4 regions of the Streptomyces sp. NPDC036813 genome follow, and region 1 is predicted to be linked to each of the others. Evidence: riboswitches for the same ligand, from Rfam matches in the RefSeq annotation. Region 1 holds a riboswitch; each other region holds the start of a gene.

The links. A riboswitch is a leader RNA that binds a small molecule or an ion and turns the genes downstream of it on or off. The one in region 1 is predicted to bind cobalamin.
Region 2: another riboswitch for cobalamin. It lies ahead of ACZ67Q_RS12165 (cobalamin biosynthesis protein); the one in region 1 lies ahead of metE (5-methyltetrahydropteroyltriglutamate--homocysteine S-methyltransferase).
Region 3: another riboswitch for cobalamin. It lies ahead of ACZ67Q_RS15260 (CbtB domain-containing protein); the one in region 1 lies ahead of metE (5-methyltetrahydropteroyltriglutamate--homocysteine S-methyltransferase).
Region 4: another riboswitch for cobalamin. It lies ahead of ACZ67Q_RS08730 (ribonucleoside-diphosphate reductase subunit alpha); the one in region 1 lies ahead of metE (5-methyltetrahydropteroyltriglutamate--homocysteine S-methyltransferase).

The regions. Positions count from the first base shown of each region.
Region 1 is NZ_JBVJPV010000002.1:654,408-658,591, forward strand. Features, by position in the region: gene metE (5-methyltetrahydropteroyltriglutamate--homocysteine S-methyltransferase) at 1-1,344, opposite strand, end outside; cobalamin riboswitch at 1,498-1,726, opposite strand; gene ACZ67Q_RS07015 (hypothetical protein) at 1,725-2,075, opposite strand; gene ACZ67Q_RS07020 (hypothetical protein) at 2,094-4,031, opposite strand; gene ACZ67Q_RS07025 (hypothetical protein) at 4,110-4,184, opposite strand, start outside.
Region 2 is NZ_JBVJPV010000004.1:480,748-484,931, forward strand. Features, by position in the region: gene ACZ67Q_RS12160 (cobyric acid synthase) at 1-381, opposite strand, end outside; gene ACZ67Q_RS12165 (cobalamin biosynthesis protein) at 378-1,319, opposite strand; cobalamin riboswitch at 1,429-1,570, opposite strand; gene ACZ67Q_RS12170 (hypothetical protein) at 1,695-1,916, opposite strand; gene ACZ67Q_RS12175 (inorganic phosphate transporter) at 1,951-3,210, opposite strand; gene ACZ67Q_RS12180 (class II aldolase/adducin family protein) at 3,439-4,184, shown strand, end outside.
Region 3 is NZ_JBVJPV010000006.1:182,049-186,232, forward strand. Features, by position in the region: gene ACZ67Q_RS15250 (histidine phosphatase family protein) at 1-507, shown strand, start outside; gene ACZ67Q_RS15255 (CbtA family protein) at 575-1,327, opposite strand; gene ACZ67Q_RS15260 (CbtB domain-containing protein) at 1,347-1,568, opposite strand; cobalamin riboswitch at 1,605-1,747, opposite strand; gene ACZ67Q_RS15265 (GAF and ANTAR domain-containing protein) at 1,869-2,564, shown strand; gene ACZ67Q_RS15270 (class II glutamine amidotransferase) at 2,655-3,524, opposite strand; gene ACZ67Q_RS15275 (alpha-L-arabinofuranosidase B) at 3,611-4,184, opposite strand, start outside.
Region 4 is NZ_JBVJPV010000003.1:256,581-260,764, forward strand. Features, by position in the region: gene mctP (monocarboxylate uptake permease MctP) at 1-1,389, shown strand, start outside; gene ACZ67Q_RS08725 (GNAT family N-acetyltransferase) at 1,463-1,969, shown strand; cobalamin riboswitch at 2,022-2,146, shown strand; gene ACZ67Q_RS08730 (ribonucleoside-diphosphate reductase subunit alpha) at 2,270-4,184, shown strand, end outside.

The DNA.
Region 1 (4,184 bases):
GGACCCGATGGTCGTGGTCGGAAGGAGGGGAAGGCGCAGGTGGGCCCGCTGGGCCGCGGCGCGTTCGGCGTAGGGCCGGCAACGGCGGGTGTCGGCGTCGGTGACCGCGGCGGCGCGGGCCCGCACGGCCGGGTCGTGGGTGATGGGCGAGCCCGCTCGTGAGGCGAGGTCGGCCCGGTTGGCGGCCAGTTCGGCGGTGATCGTGCCGGTGCCCTGGGCGAGGCCCCTGCCGAGCGTGACGACCTCGCGTGTCTTCTGCTGGGCGAAGGCGAGCCAGCGCAGGATCTGTGGCTCGATGTCCCGTTCAGCGGTCGCGTCGAGCGGGACGTGCAGCAGGGAGCAGGAGGCGGAGACGTCGACCCGGTCGGCCAGTCCGAGCAGAGTGCCCAGGATGGACAGGGACTTGGCCAGGTCGTCGACCCAGATGTTGCGGCCGTTGACGACTCCGGCCACCAGCCGCTTGCCGGGCAGACCCCCGACGGCGGCGAGGTCGTCCAGGTTGGCGGCGGCGGCCTCGGTGAAATCCAGGGCCAGGCCCTCCACCGGGGCCTTGGCGAGTACCGGCAGGGCCTCGCCGAGCCGGTCGAAGTAGGACGCGACGAGCAGCCTGGACCGGTCGGTGAGGGCGCCGAGGTCTCGATAGGCGCGGGTGGCGGCGTCGAGTTCGGCCGGTGTGCGGTCCTGGACGAGGGCGGGTTCGTCCAGCTGGACCCACTCGGCTCCTGCGGCGCGCAGGTCGGCCAGGACTTCGGCGTACACCGGCAGCAGCCGGTCCAGCAGGGTGAGCGGCTCGAAGTCGGGCGATGTGCCGGGTGCAGGCTTGGCCAGCAGAAGGTAGGTGACCGGGCCGACCAGCACGGGCCGGGCGGTGAGCCCCAGTGCCAGCGCCTCCTTCAGCTCGTCGACCTGCTTGCTCGCGTCGGCGGCGAAGACCGTGTCCGGACCCAGCTCGGGCACCAGGTAGTGGTAGTTGGTGTCGAACCACTTGGTCATCTCCAGCGGCGCGACGTCCTGCGTGCCGCGGGCCATCGAGAAGTACCCGTCGAGCGGATCGGCGGCCACGGCGTCCCGGTGGCGGGCGGGGACGGCGCCGACCATGACGGTGGTGTCCAGGACGTGGTCGTAGTACGAGAAGTCGCCGGTGGGCACCTCGTCGATGCCGGCCTCGGCGAGCCGCTGCCAGTTCGTACGGCGCAGGTCGGCGGCCGTGGCGTGGAGGGCGTCGGCGGTGATGCGGCCCTTCCAGTAACCCTCGATCGCCTTCTTCAGTTCCCGGCTCTGTCCCTGGCGGGGGTAGCCGTACACGGTGGCCCGTGCTGCCGCGGCTGCGGGCTTGGTGGTCACGGAGATCTCCTTCGCGAGATGAATCCCTGAGATCCCGGAAACGGGGTGAGGACGCGAAGGAACAACATGCCGGACGGTGCCGGCCGACGGCCGTCCGTTCGGTGTGTTCGCCGACCCGCCCTCGAGGTCACCGGGATGTCCGCGCACGAGTGGTTCGCACACGGGCAGTTGGCAGGTCTTCGGACTCGCGGGCACGTCTCGTCGTACGAAGTCGTACGAGACACCTACTGGCCGTCGCTTCCCAGGCCCTCCCCGGGCCCAGTGCGTATGACGGCGGTCGTTCCCGCTCACCGCTGCGGGGCAGTCCCGGATTCCCACCGGGTTCCCTCTTGCGACGCATCCCGCCTGGCGGACGGGGCGAACCAGCTGCACGGGCCAGCCTAGGGGGTGACCGTGGGAGAAGAGAGCGGGACGCTCAATATCTGCACGGTGAGGCGGATCACGTTCGTACCGCGCAGGCCACGGGGCAGGAGGCCCGCCGCACAGGCGCTTTCCCGCCGGCGCTGTGCTCGCCGCAGCTCGTAGAGAGTCTCCTCCATCTCGACCGCGGCGGTGATCGTCTCGATGACGCCGATGTCCGTGCGGATGCGGTGCGGGCGGGGGTGCCGGAACGGTCCCGCATTGTCCCGGCAGCGTTGTCTCGGCAGCGTCGGACTTGTGCGGAACGAGACCCGTCTCCCGGCCACCGTGACGCTCGCCGGGGCATGACGTCGCCCATCGGCCGACGTCATGCCCCGGAGTGTCGTGGATCAGATCACGAACGACTCGCTGGGTCCCACCACGGCGGTGAAGCCGTTGGTCGCGATGACGCGTACCAACAGCTCTTGACCGGAGTCGAGCTGGCTCGGATCCAGGGTGACGGACGGCGTCTTGAGCCCCACACCGACCGTCTGCCAGGTCCGGCCCTCGTCATCGCTGAGCTGGACGGTGAAGGTGTGGCCCTCCTCGGCGGGCCGCACCAGGTCGGCTGCGACCCTCAACCTCCGGCCGTCGACCAGCTCGGTACGCACGGCACGCGTGATCGGTGGTGCCGCCCCGGCACGGAAGGTGTCCACCACGGCCCCGCCGACGACCAGTTCGACCGCGGACACCTCCGGGCCGGCGGTGACCGTGGCGTCGACGATGCCGACTCGGTCCTCGTCGGGGGCGAGCTCGGAGTCGAGCTTGACCGGTGCGCCGTGCTCTTCGACCACGACGCCGTCCGCGGTGGTGAACCGCAGCGTTACGGGGCTGTCCGGTACCGGGGCGGTGGGTGACACGTTCGGAGCCGGATTGACGAAGGCGATTCTTCCCCGGCCCTGCGTCAGGTTCACGGTGCCGACGACGTTGACCACGGTCTGTCCGGGAGCAGGGCCGCCGCCACCGTTGGCGAACGACGGCAGGGCGTTCTCGGCCACCAGGCGGCTCCGGATCCCCTCGTAGGTGTAGACGGACGGCCACTCCCGAACGCAGTAGGTCATGATGTCGTGCCACTGGATGCCCGGCATGGCGGTCATGGGTCGGGTGTTGGCCGGATCGCCGACGTCGAAGCCCGCGAACCCCGCATCGGTCTTGGACAGCTGTCCGGCGGGGAAGGGGTAGTTGTTGAGGTCGTCCGCGGTCTCCCCGCAGAATCCCGGATGGCGCCTGCCCAACGTGTGGCCCAGTTCGTGACCCCCGTACCAGTCTCCGTACGACCCGTCCACGTCCCAGCTGAAGCTTCCGCTGGGTATTCCCGTGGGACCGCAGGCCACGACCGCCGGGTCAGGGCTGGTGTCGGGGACGCTCGCCGCAGCGCCTCGCATGAAGAAGCCCGTGTCGCTGACCATGCCGTAGTAGTGGGTGCGCGCGTCGGTTCCGGCGCTGACATCCTGGGTGCGGATCGCGGCCAGCTGCGCGTTGATGTCGCTGGAGACGAACGGGACCGGCGCCGTGGCGGCCACCACGGCCTGCGAGTGCAGCACCTGGGGCACCGGATAGGCCCGGCGGAGCCAGGAAACCAGCAGGTCGAAGTCGATGTTGCGTGGAGCATGGGTGACCGGCGGTGTGCCCTGCTGGTAGGTGAACCTGACGATCCGCACTCGCAGCGGAGGGCTGGGCTGGAAGGTCACCGTGGGACGGCGTTCGCCGCCGAGCGCGATCGGGTTTCCGGTCACGCTGTCGGTCACGCCCGACAGCCATACCGTGAGCTGGCCGGCAGCGGTGGCGGCGGCCGGCAGCACGAAGTTGAGACTGCGGTTGGCGTCGTCACGGGCGCGGGTGAGGTCACCCGCGTCAGCGTGATTGAGGGTCACCGTGTTGGCGGAGGTGACGACCACCGGCGCGGTCGACGGCCTTCGCACCGACAACTGGCCCGTGACCGTGACGGGCGCGCCGCCGTAGTAGCTCAGATACGCTCGCACCACGGTCCGCTTGTCGGCCACCAGCGGTACGGAATGGCCGAGGTCCTGCACGCCCTGGGTGACCTCCAGGGCGTCCATCTGCAAGGGGTGGGTGTTGATGTTCCCGGCGGTCAGAACGACCCCGAGCACCTCGGCCGAGCCGTCGGCGTGGTTGGCCTGGACCGCGCGTCCGGTGACGAGCGCGTTCGCCATGACCTGGACCATCAGGCGCTTTGCGGTGCGGGCGGCCTCGGACTCTGCCGCGCTCGACTGGACGGTCAGCAGTTCGCTCGCCGCCGGGTCGGGCCCCACCCACAGGCACGCCATCGGGGCTCCCCCCTGCACGGACCACAACCGCTGAACGTAACCTTCTGTGACAGCCATGACAACACGCGCCCTTCACCGTCACACCGGGTCGATCTGGACCGTGGTGATTATTGCGTCGCTGTCGCCGTGCCCGGCGGCGACAGTGCGATAGTT
Region 2 (4,184 bases), on a different contig from region 1:
ATACGTGCCCCGCAACTCGGCCAGGCACTCCAGGACCGTGCCGAGCAGCTGCTGCTGGCGTCCGCCGTGGTAGCCGCGGGCGCTCAGCTCACCCACCGGCTTGCCCAGCAGCACCACCTGGCTGCTCTGCTCGCCACCGGGCTTGAGCAGCACCGGGTTCATCAGCGCGGTCGGCTCGATCCGGCAGGCCTGGGCCTGCATGGCCTGCGCCCGCCCGATCTCGGCGCCCTCGCGGGTGACGAAAGAGTTGAGGGACATGTTCTGCGCCTTGAAGGGCGCCACCTTCACGCCCTGCCGCACCAGCCACCGGCAGATCCCTGCGGTCACGACGCTTTTTCCGGCGTCGGAGGTGGTGCCGGCGACGAGGAGACCGCCGTTCATCGATCACGCCCTTTCCCGATGAGGCGTGCGCCCGCGCACACGCCGAGCGCAAGCCAGCTCACGCGCCGGGACAGCCGTACCGCCCGGCGGATGTCGGGGGTGGTGACGGCGCGGCCCCGCGTGTTCAGCACGGGCCGGTGCTCCACCCGTCCGCCGTACGACAGGGTGCCGCCCAGCCGCACGCCGAGCGCGCCCGCGAAGGAGGCCTCCACAGGGCCCGCGTTGGGGCTCGGGTGCTTCGCCGCGTCCGTCCGCCAGGCCCGCACGGCACCGCGCCGGTCCGGGCCGGTGAGCACGGTGAGGACGGCGGTCAGCCGGGCCCCCGGCCAGCCGGCCACGTCGTCGAGGCGGGCGGAGGCCCAGCCGAAGCGCCGCAGCCGCGGTGACTTGTGACCGACCATCGCGTCCAGGGTGTTGACCGCCCGGAACCCGAGCAGCCCGGCCACCCCGCCCACGGCGCCCCACACCAGGGCGCCCACGACGGCGTCGGAGGTGTTCTCGGCGACCGACTCGACCACGGCCCGGGCGATCCCGTCGGCGTCCAGCGCCTGCGGGTCCCGGCCGCACAGATGGGGCAGCCGGGCCCGCGCCGCCTCGACATCCCCGGCTTCCAGTGCGCGCCCGATGGCGCGGGCCTCGCGCGCGAGCGAAGTCCCCCCGACCACGGACCAGGTGGCGGCGGCGGTCAGGGCGACGGAGGCGGCGGGGGAGCGGCGTACGGAGCGGGCGGCGACGGCCCCGAGGGCGACGGCGCCGCCGGCGCAGACGGCGGTGTGCAGGGCGCCCCAGCCGCGGTGGTCGCGCCACAGGGTGCGCTCGACGGCGCCCGCGGCCCGTCCGAACACGGCGACCGGGTGCCCGCGGCGCGGATCACCGAGGATGAGGTCGCCGAGGAGGCCGGCGGCGGCGCCGTACGCGAAGACGCGCTCGGCTCGCACGGGGCTCAGCCCGCCGTGGGGTCGGGCTGGGCGTCGCTGATGGGCCTGGTCCTCAACCGGCAGCCGCACATGGCGTCATGTCCTCACTCAGGGTGTCCGCGCCCTGGTTCGAAGGAGATCGGCGGTGAGAGTTCCTGGCTCCCGGGGTCGTTCAACCCCGGTGACAGTGGCGGGACCGCGCCGGACTTCCACCGGCTTCCTCTCCTGCCGCCGCAACTTGGCTCCGGCAGTCCACCACGGCTGTTCGAGGGCCGTCAACTTGCCCTTGACCTGGGGCGGAGGAGTGTGGGCAGGCCCACACGGAGGCGACCTGCCAGGTCACAGCGGAACGCGGGGTGCCGCTCGGGCACCCCGCGTCCTGTGTGGTGAAGCCGGTCAGGCGACGATCAGGCTGATGCCGTACGCCACCGCCGCCGCGCACGCCGCGAAGCAGGCGTACGCGCCGGTGACCGCGAGGGCGGCCGAGCCGCCCTGGGCCTGAGCCCGCTCGCGGCGGGACAGGCCCATGATGCCGAGGGTGAACAGGGCCACCAGACCCACGGTGACCACGAGGCTGACACCGAAGACGGAGCCGAGGGCCGACCAGTCGATCTTCATGCTGCTTCTCTTCCTTCGTACCCGGGAGCGGCGGTCAGACGGCCGGGGCCGGGTTCGCGGTGGCCGGCTGCTCCGCCGTCGCGGCGGCGGGGGCCGGGATGGTGGCCGTCAGGCCGTCCGTGACGGCGGGGCCGGCGGCCGGGGGCGGGGTCACGGCGGCGATCGCGGTGGTGACCACGCCGGCCGGCTCCTCCTCCACGGCGTTGACGTTGGTGTGGTCGACGACCTCGCGGCGGGAGATCTTCCAGATGCCGAAGCTGGCGGCCACAAGGAAGACGGCGACAGCCGCGGTGCCCCAGGCGCCGAAGCCGGTGACGTACTCGGCGAGCGCGCCGACCAGCGCGGCGGCCGGCAGGGTCAGGCCCCAGGCGATGAACATGCGGGTCGCGGTCGACCAGCGCACCACACCGCCCTTGCGGCCCAGGCCCGCGCCCATCACGGAGCCGGAGACGACGTGCGTGGTGGACAGCGAGAAGCCGAGGTGGGAGGAGGCCAGGATGGCGGTGGCCGCGCTGGTCTGGGCGGCGAAGCCCTGCTGCGGCTGCATGTCCGTCAGGCCCTTGCCCATGGTGCGGATGATGCGCCAGCCGCCGATGTAGGTGCCGAGCGCGATGGCCAGGCCGGCGGAGAGGATCACCCACGTGGGCGGGTCGGAGTCGGGCGCGATGGCGCCGCCGGCGACCAGGGCGAGGGTGATGATGCCCATCGTCTTCTGCGCGTCGTTGGTGCCGTGGGCGAGGGAGACCAGGCCCGCGGAGGCGATCTGGCCGGCCCGGAAGCCCTTCTCGGCCGCCTTGCCGTCGGCCTTCTTGCCGAGCGTGTACGACAGACGCGTCGCGACCATCGCGGCGACGCCGGCGACGACCGGGGCGGCGACCGCGGGCAGCAGCACCTTGGTGACGAGGACGTCGCCGTGGACCGCGCCGAAGCCGGCGGAGGCGACGGTGGCGCCGATCAGACCGCCCATGAGGGCGTGGGAGGAGCTGGAGGGCAGGCCCACGAGCCAGGTCAGCAGGTTCCAGAGGATCGCGCCGACCAGGGCGGCGAAGATGACCTCGGGACGGATGCCGCTCTCGTCGACGAGACCCTTGGAGATCGTGTTGGCGACCTCCACGGAGAGGAAGGCGCCCACGAGGTTGAGGGCGGCGGACATGGCCACGGCGATCTTGGGCCGCAGCGCGCCGGTCGAGATGGTGGTGGCCATCGCGTTGGCGGTGTCGTGGAAACCGTTCGTGAAATCGAACGCAAGCGCGGTTACCACCACGATCGCGAGGATCAGCGAGAAGCTTTCCATTTACCCAGGCATTCGTTCGAAGTCATTGGCGGGTTGAACGTAGGCAACCTGAGTGAACGGAAGGTGAACTGAGCCGGGCGTCCCGATGTCGGAAAGAGGGGGGCGCTGCTCCGTTCCGCCGTGCCGGCCCGGGCGGCACACGGGCCGGGGGCCCGGCACAGGGTCTTTGGGCCGTTCGCGGGCACCGGGAAAGAGATTTCGGTCACCCGGGACTGGCAGGATCGCGGCATGACGGAGCAGCGGCGGGAGCGGCAGGACGGACGGGTGGCCGGCGAGGGGACGGACGGCGAGGGGGAGGCCCGCGCGGAGGAGAGCCGCGCGGGAGAGACCCGCGAGCGGGAGGCCGGTGAGCGGGAGGCCCGCGCCTGGGAGGAACTGGTCGCCACGGCGCGCCGGACCGTCGCGGACGGGCTGGTGGTCGGGACGTCGGGCAATGTCTCGGTACGCGTCGGTGACCTGGTCCTGGTCACTCCGTCGGGCGTGGCCTACGACCGGCTGCGCCCACAGGACCTGACGGCGGTCGACCTCGACGGCCGGCACCTGCGCGGCACCCTGGTGCCGACCAGCGAGCTGCCGATGCACCTCGCCGTCTACCGCACGACGGACGCCCGGGCCGTCGTGCACACGCACGCCGTCCACGCCACGGCGGTCTCGACTCTCGTGCCGCAGCTCCCGCTCGTCCACTACATGGCCGCGGCCCTCGGCGGCCCGGTCCGGGTCGCCCCTTACGCCACCTACGGCACGCAGCAGCTGGCCGAGAACATGCTGCGGGCCCTGACCGGCCGCACGGGCTGCCTCCTGCAGAACCACGGCACGATCACCTACGGCGCCACGCTCGACCAGGCCTACGACCGCACCGCCCAACTGGAGTGGATGTGCCGCCTGTGGCTCACGGCGTCCTCGGTGCCCGGCCTCGCCCCGAACCTGCTGACCGAGGAGCAGCTGGCGGAGGTGGGGGAGCGGCTGCGGGGTTA
Region 3 (4,184 bases), on a different contig from region 1:
GCCGTGGGGGCGGCCCGGGCCCGGAAGGCAGCCGGGTCCCTTCCTGCTGCCGCCCGTGTGCTGACGTCACCGGGCGTGCGCTGCCGGCAGACGGCGCAGGCGCTCGGCCTCGACGGCGTGCCCGCGCCGGAGCTGGCGGCCTGGGACGTGGGCCGGTGGCGCGGTCTCACGCTGGAGGAGGTCGCGGCGGCCGAGCCGGAGGCGGTGACCCGCTGGCTCGCCGATCCGGACAGCGCCCCGCACGGGGGTGAGTCCGTGCACGACCTGTGCGCGCGGGTCGGCCGCTGGCTGGACACCGTGCGGGACTTCGACGGCCGTACCCTCGTCGTGGTCGAGCCGGAGGTGGTACGGGCCGCGGTGGTGCACGCCCTGGCACTGGGCCCGGCGGCCTTCTGGCGGCTCGACGTACCGCCGCTGACCGCCACCGAGCTGAGCGGACGCTCCGGACGCTGGAATCTGCGGCTCGGGCGGCACCTGACCGCGACGGACGGCCCGCCCCCGGGCTGAGTCCGCGCCGGTCACCACGGACAGGGCCCCGCGTGGTTGCGCGGGGCCCTGTGCCGTCCGGAACGGATCAGCGCGCGGCCGGAACCGCTCGTCCGGTGCCCGTCTTCGCCGGCTCGGGCTGGAGCAGGCGCTCGGCCAACTCGCCGAAGAGCAGGCCGAATCCGGCCCACATCGCGGTCTGGATGCCCAGCGCGGACAGCCGGAACCGCCACAGCAGCGCGGCCGGGAAGTCCTTCGGCACCTCGTCGACGACGGGGAGGAACTGGTAGGCGAGGCCGATCACCGCGGCGAACGCGGTCACCGCGACCACGGTCGCCCACCAGGTGCCCAGGCCGCCCGCGAGCCGCTTGCCCACCATGGTGGCGGCGACCGCGAGGAGGACGCTGAGCAGCATCATCAGGAAGTAGAGGGTGGTCCGCTTGCCGATGGTGTCCGGGTCGCCGACCGACGGCGGGTTGGCCGGGTACTTCAGGAACGGCACGACGTAGACGGTCAGGAGCGCACAGCCGGACAGCAGCAGCGCGGTCGCCCGGGGACCGAAGCGGCCGACCCGGCCGAGCGCGAAGGCGTACGCGAGCGCGGCGATACCGCCGAAGGCGACCCCGTAGACCAGGACACCGGTGGCGAGACCGGCGGTGGACTGCAGGGAGCGGGAGACGACCTCCATCTCGTGCTCGTGGGAGTGGGCGTCCTCGAAGGCGATCGCCTTGCCGACGCTGGGCTCCCCGAGGAGGTAGGCGACGACGAGGGCGAGCACGCCGGCGGCCAGGCCGGCGAGCATGCCCCGGACGAGAAGGTTTCTCACCGTTGCGGAGTTCATGGGTGCGGCGTCCCTGACGTCAGTGGCAGGGGAAGCCGAGCAGGTGGCGGGCGTCGTGCACCCACTCGTGGACGTCCGTGCCGTTGAACACGGAGGTGGCGCCCTGCTCGGCGCCGACGAAGTACAGCAGGACCAGCATCAGGACACCGAAGAAGACGGCCCAGGGGGCGATCGCCTTCAGCGGCAGCGTGGCGGGAACGGCGGGGGTGGTGGCAGACGGCTGGGCGACGTGCTGCGCCATGGCAGGGCCTCCTCTGGGAGTTCGCGTCCCATCTCGGTGGTGCACTGGACGACGGCCACGGGTCTGACTCGCGAACGCCTCTCCTGAGGGCTTCGCACACAGTGGCGCGACCGTGCCGGTTTCCCACCGGCTTCCGTCTCGCCGTCGTCGATATCGGACAGACCGTACCGTGTGACGCGTGCACGGCCAAGACCGCCTCCCCCCGGCGTGATCTCCCTCTCGGGCCCTGGCCGGAGGCGGCGGTGCGGGCGGCAGGACGGGACTAGGGTGGGCGTAGGGGCGAGCGAGGCGGGTGTGTGGATGGACTGGCGGGAGTACGCCGAGCAGATGGCCCAGCTGGCCAGGGATCTGCTGGCCCAGGACTCGGTGCAGGGGACACTGGACCGGATCACGGAATCGGCGGTACGGCTCGTGGAGGGCTGTGACGCGGCCGGCATCCTGGCGGTGCGCAAGGGCAAGGCGATCACGCTGGCAGCGTGCGGCGACATGGTCGAGGAGTCCGACCGGTTGCAGGCCGAGCTGGGTGAGGGGCCCTGCTTCGATCTCGCCCGCCGCAGGGGCAGCGGGGAGCGGGTGTTCCGCATCGCGGACATGACCACGCCGTCGCCGTCCTGGCCGCGGTACTCCGAGGCGGCCCGGGAGCTCGGCGTCGGCAGCATGACCGGCGTCCTGCTGTACACCGAGGACGAGGATTTCGGCGCGCTGAACCTGTACTCCCGCCGCCCCGGCGCCTTCACCGAGGAGTTCGAGACCGCCGGCTGGCTGCTGGCCTCCCACGCGGCCGTCGTCCTGTCGAGCACCCGCACCATCGACCAGCTGGAGCAGGCGGTGGAGACCCGGCACGCCATCGGCGAGGCCATGGGCATCCTCATGGAACGCCACCACCTCAGCGAGGAGGAGGCCTTCGGCGTGCTGCGCCGCCTGTCGCAGCACCACAACGTCAAACTCCGCGACGTCGCCCAGCAGGTCCGCACCCCGCGCCCTCGGGCCGACTGAGCCGCGTACCGACCGGGGCGACGGTCGCTCTCTTGTCGCCGTGACCGAACGATGCGTGCGGAGCGCGGTGTCGCCGCGGTCCGGACTCGGTCAGGCGGCCTTCTGCGAGGCTGCGGCGTCCGGATGCAGGTCGTCGAGGGTGAGCTGGTGTGCCGGCGGGTCCGGCAGGACGACCCGGTGGGAGGTGTGCAGGTCGGGGCCGACGTGGAGCAGTTCGCCGGATTCCATCGGGCGCCAGTGCGGGTTGTCGTCCATGCGCTCGCTGGCGACGACGACGGCGGGGTGGTCGGCGAGGGGCTCGGAGTGGACGCGCATGCGGCCGCCGCTGCCGCTGTGGTCGAGGTGCCTGCTGCCGTGCTCGCCGCCCGCCGGGCGCTGGAGGACGTACAGGTCGTGGGTGTCCGGGTAGCGCAGCGCCCACAGCTCCTGCGGGGTGATGAGGATCAGGTTCATGGCGAAGACGGGCAGGTGTGCGGCGATCCAGCGGGCGGCCTGCCGGATGCCGGTGGTGACATCGCCGTCGTGCCGCCGGGTCTCCCGGGTGATCAGGGCGAAGAAGCGCTCGGAGTCGGTGTCGCCCCGGACGAGCGAGCGGTCCTCCCCCAGGTGGTCGTCGAGCGCGTCGAGGCCCTCGATGACCCCGTTGTGCGCGAAGAGCCGCCCCTCCTGCTCGAAGGGGTGGGTGTTGCGGACGTCCAGGCTGCCGGTGGAGGCGAAGCGCACATGGGCGATGAAGGTCGCCGACTCCTCCTGCCGGGCCTCCCGTGCGAAGGCGTGGTCACGGTAGGCCGCGATGGGCGCCTTGTCGACGTGCGGGGTGCCGTCCGCGGCGAAGTGACCGAGACCGGTGCCGTCGGGGTCGCGGTGACTCTGCCGGCTGAGGCTGTCGGGGGCGTCCAGGAGCCAGAAGGTGGCGTGCGTACGGCGCGGAGCGCTGCTGAGGCCGAACAGGCGGCACACGGGAACCTCCTCCGTCGGGGCCCTTCGCGGCGTGCGGGGCGGGTGAGGGTCCTCCGCCGAGTGCCCCCACCCGCCCCGGGTACGCGTCAGGCCCAGGGGGCGGTCACGGCCCAGCTGGTGTCGTCGGCCCAGAGTGCGGCCGCGTCCCAGGCGTGAGATCCTCCGTCACCGGCGATGTAGACGGCGTGGTCGTAGTGGCGCACGAAGTCGCCGGGATAGTTGGCGGACCGGAGCGAGATGCCCTGCCCGGTGTGACCGGCCTGCGGGCAGAAGGTGGCGTCCTGACGGGACACCGCGCTGTTGTCGATGGTGTCGACGCGCAGCCGGAAGTCGTAGTGGCGCAGATACTGGCCCGGCTTGTCGGCGGACTCGAAGGAGACGCAGGAGGCGTCGCCCAGGCCCGCGCGTACGGTCCAGGTGGCGGCGCCCTTGTCGGCGGAGGAACTGGCCGAGGAGACCGCCGAGATGGCCGCGTTGCTGTCGGCCGTGTTGTGCCGGAGGTACTCACCGGTGCAGCAGGACGTGGTGGCGCGCAGCGAGACCCTGGCGCCCGGCGTGAGGCCGCCGACCGGGGCGGGCGCCGTGTAACCGACCGCGTTGATGTTGGCCTGGACCGCGTTCTCGGTCGCGTCCGACGGGTAGCCGGACGTCATCACGCCT
Region 4 (4,184 bases), on a different contig from region 1:
TCCGGCTTCTTCGCGGTGCCGTACACGATCCTCGTCTACCCGCTGATCTTCACGTTCCTGCCCCGGCTGTGGTCGGTGTCGCACAAGCACGGGTACGTGACGACGTCGGACTTCGTGCGCGGCCGCTTCGGCTCCAAGGGGCTGTCGCTGGCGGTTGCGCTGACCGGCATCCTCGCGACGATGCCGTACATCGCGCTCCAGCTCGTCGGCATCCAGGCCGTGCTGGACGTGATGGGCGTCGGCGGCGGCGAGAACACCAACTGGTTCGTCAAGGACCTGCCGCTGCTGATCGCGTTCGGCGTGCTGGCGGCGTACACCTACTCGTCCGGTCTGCGGGCCCCCGCGCTGATCGCCTTCGTGAAGGACGCGCTGATCTACATCGTCATCGCGGTGGCGATCATCTACATCCCGATCAAGCTGGGCGGCTTCGACGACATCTTCGCCAAGGCGGGCCACGCGTTCAGCCAGGTCAACCCGGCCACCGGCAAGCCGCGCGGCGCGCTCGCCCCGGCGGAGGCCGGCCAGTGGACGTACGCGACGCTGGCGCTCGGCTCCGCGCTCGCGCTGTTCATGTACCCGCACTCGATCACCGCGACCCTGTCGTCCAGGAGCCGTGAGGTGATCCGGCGCAACACCACGATCCTGCCGCTGTACTCCCTGATGCTGGGCCTGCTCGCGCTGCTCGGCTTCATGGCGATCGCGGCCGGCGTCAAGGTGCAGAACGGCCAGCTGGCCATCCCGCAGCTGTTCGAGGACATGTTCCCGGACTGGTTCGCGGGCATCGCGTTCGCGGCGATCGGCATCGGCGCGCTGGTCCCGGCGGCCATCATGTCCATCGCGGCGGCGAACCTCTTCACGCGCAACATCTACAAGGACTTCATCAAGCAGGACGCCACGCCGAAGCAGGAGGCCCAGGTCTCCAAGATCGTCTCCCTGCTGGTGAAGGTGGGCGCGCTGGTCTTCGTCCTCACCATGGACAAGACGGTCGCGATCAACTTCCAGCTGCTGGGCGGCATCTGGATCCTGCAGACCTTCCCGGCCCTGGTCGGCGGCCTGTTCACGCGCTGGTTCCACCGCTGGGCACTGCTGGCGGGCTGGGCGGTCGGCATGGCCTACGGCACGCTGGCCGCGTACGGGGTGGCCTCGCCGACGCAGAAGCACTTCGGCGGCTCCGCGAAGGAGATCCCCGGCATCGGCGAGATCGGCTACATCGGCCTCACGGCGTTCGTGCTGAACGTCGCGGTGACCGTGGTCCTCACGCTCGTCCTGAAGGCCGTCAAGGCCCCCGAGGGCGTCGACGAGACCCGGCCGGAGGACTACACGGCGGACGCCGGCGACCCGGGCGTCCAGACCGAACTCCCCCCGGCCACGGCGGGCGCCGGTCACTGAGCAACCCACGCGCACGGGCCGCCGGAGAAAAACCGGCGGCCCGTCGTCGTACCCGTGGGGCACACTCACCGTCATGGACATCGTGATCCGGCCCGTCGCACCCCATGAACACGCCGCCCTCGGCGAGATCACAGCCCAGGCCTATCTCCAGGACGGGCTCCTGGACTTCGGCGAGAGCGACGAGTACCTCGGCGAGCTGCGCGACGTCGCCAAGCGTGCCGCCGCGGCCGAGGTGCTCGTCGCCACGGCCGACGACACCCTTCTCGGCGGCGTCACCTTCGTACCGGCCGGCGGCCCCATGGCCGACATCGCGCGTCCCGGCGAGGCCGAGATCCGCATGCTGGCCGTCGCCCGCGCGGCTCGCGGCCAAGGCGCCGGTGAGGCGCTGGTGCGGGCCTGCATCGACCGGGCCCGGGCCGTCGACGGCTGCGGAGCGATCGTTCTGTCGACCCAGCGGACCATGGTCACCGCCCACCGCCTCTACGAACGGCTGGGCTTCGTCCGTACGCCCGAGCGGGACTGGAACCCGCTCCCCGACCTCGACGACATCATGCTCCTCACCTACGAGTTGACGCTGTGAGATCAGCGCAACACAACATCTGGGGGTGACGCGACAGCCCGGCACTAGATGTATGCTCATGCTCGCTGTCGTCGCAGGGGAATCCGGTGCGAATCCGGAACTGTCCCGCAACGGTGTACATGCGTGCTTCGCGCACGCTGGTCCAGTCCGAGGACCTGCCGACAGTGCACCCGGCCACCCGGCCGGCGTGCCCTGACGTCCGGGCCTCGTGGAATGGGCCGGTGGACGCGACGCCGCGTGCGCTCGTGTGCTGCCCCCTGCCCTCGCCGAGGCCCCGTGCCGAGCGAGGGAGAGCCCCACGTGACCATCGCGCCAGCCGATCCGGCCTCAGCCACCGAGCGGGAGCAGGACGGTCCCGGTGCCGCGCTGCTGCGCACCCTGACCGAGCTGACCATCGACCTCCCCGACGCCGACCCCGGCCGGGTCGCCGCCGCCGCGCTGCGCGGCCGCTCGGCGCACGCCGACGAGGCGGAGCTGCGGGAGCTGGCCACGGAGGCCGCCGCCGGACTCATCTCCGAGGACCCCGCCTACTCCCGGCTGGCCGCCCGTCTGCTCACCCTCACCATCCGCGCACAGGCCGCCTCCCAGGGCGTCACGTCGTTCACGGAGTCGGTCACCGTGGGGCACCGCGAGGGGCTCATCGCGGACCGGACGGCGGCGTTCGTACGGCTGCACGCCGAGCGGCTCGACGCCCTCGTCGACACCCGCGCCGACGACCGCTTCGGCTACTTCGGCCTGCGCACCCTGCACAGCCGCTACCTCCTGCGGCACCCGATCACCCGCAAGGTGATCGAGACGCCCCAGCACTTCCTGCTGCGGGTGGCGAGCGGCCTCGCCGAGGACGACACCGTCCGTTCCGTGGACGAGGTCGCGGCGCTCTACGGGCTCATGAGCCGCCTCGACTACCTGCCCTCCTCCCCCACCCTCTTCAACTCCGGCACCCGGCACCCCCAGATGTCGTCCTGCTATCTCCTCGACTCCCCGCTGGACGAGCTGGACTCCATCTACGACCGCTACCACCAGGTCGCGCGGCTCTCCAAGCACGCCGGCGGCATCGGGCTGTCGTACTCCCGCATCCGCAGCCGCGGTTCGCTGATCCGCGGCACCAACGGGCACTCCAACGGCATCGTGCCGTTCCTGAAGACGCTGGACGCCTCGGTCGCCGCGGTGAACCAGGGCGGGCGGCGCAAGGGCGCGGCCGCGGTGTACCTGGAGACCTGGCACTCCGACATCGAGGAGTTCCTGGAGCTGCGGGACAACACCGGTGAGGACGCCCGCCGTACGCACAACCTGAACCTCGCGCACTGGATCCCGGACGAGTTCATGCGCCGGGTCAACGCGGACGCGCAGTGGTCGCTGTTCTCGCCGGCCGACGTGCCGGAGCTGGTCGACCTGTGGGGCGAGGAGTTCGACGCCGCGTACCGCAAGGCGGAGGACGCGGGGCTGGCGAAGAAGACGCTTCCGGCCCGCGAGCTGTACGGCCGCATGATGCGCACCCTCGCGCAGACCGGCAACGGATGGATGACCTTCAAGGACGCAGCCAACCGCACCGCCAACCAGACGGCCCTGCCGGGCCACGTGGTCCACTCCTCCAACCTCTGCACGGAGATCCTTGAGGTCACCGACGACGGTGAGACGGCCGTCTGCAACCTCGGCTCGGTCAACCTCGGCGCGTTCGTGGCCGACGGGGACATCGACTGGGAGCGGCTGGACGCCACCGTCCGCACGGCCGTCACCTTCCTCGACCGCGTCGTCGACATCAACTTCTACCCGACCGAGCAAGCGGGCCGCTCCAACGCCAAGTGGCGCCCGGTCGGCCTGGGCGCGATGGGACTGCAGGACGTCTTCTTCAAGCTGCGGCTGCCGTTCGACTCCCCCGAGGCCATGGCCCTGTCCACCCGGATCGCCGAGCGCGTCATGCTCGCCGCGTACGAGGCCTCCGCCGACCTCGCCGAGCGCAACGGCCCGCTGCCGGCCTGGGAGAAGACCCGCACCGCGCGCGGCGTGCTGCACCCCGACCACTACGACGTGGAACTGACCTGGCCGGAGCGCTGGGAGGCACTGCGCCGCCGTATCGCCGAAACCGGCATGCGCAACTCCCTGCTCCTCGCCATCGCGCCGACCGCCACCATCGCCTCCATCGCGGGCGTGTACGAGTGCATCGAGCCGCAGGTGTCGAACCTGTTCAAGCGCGAGACGCTGTCCGGCGAGTTCC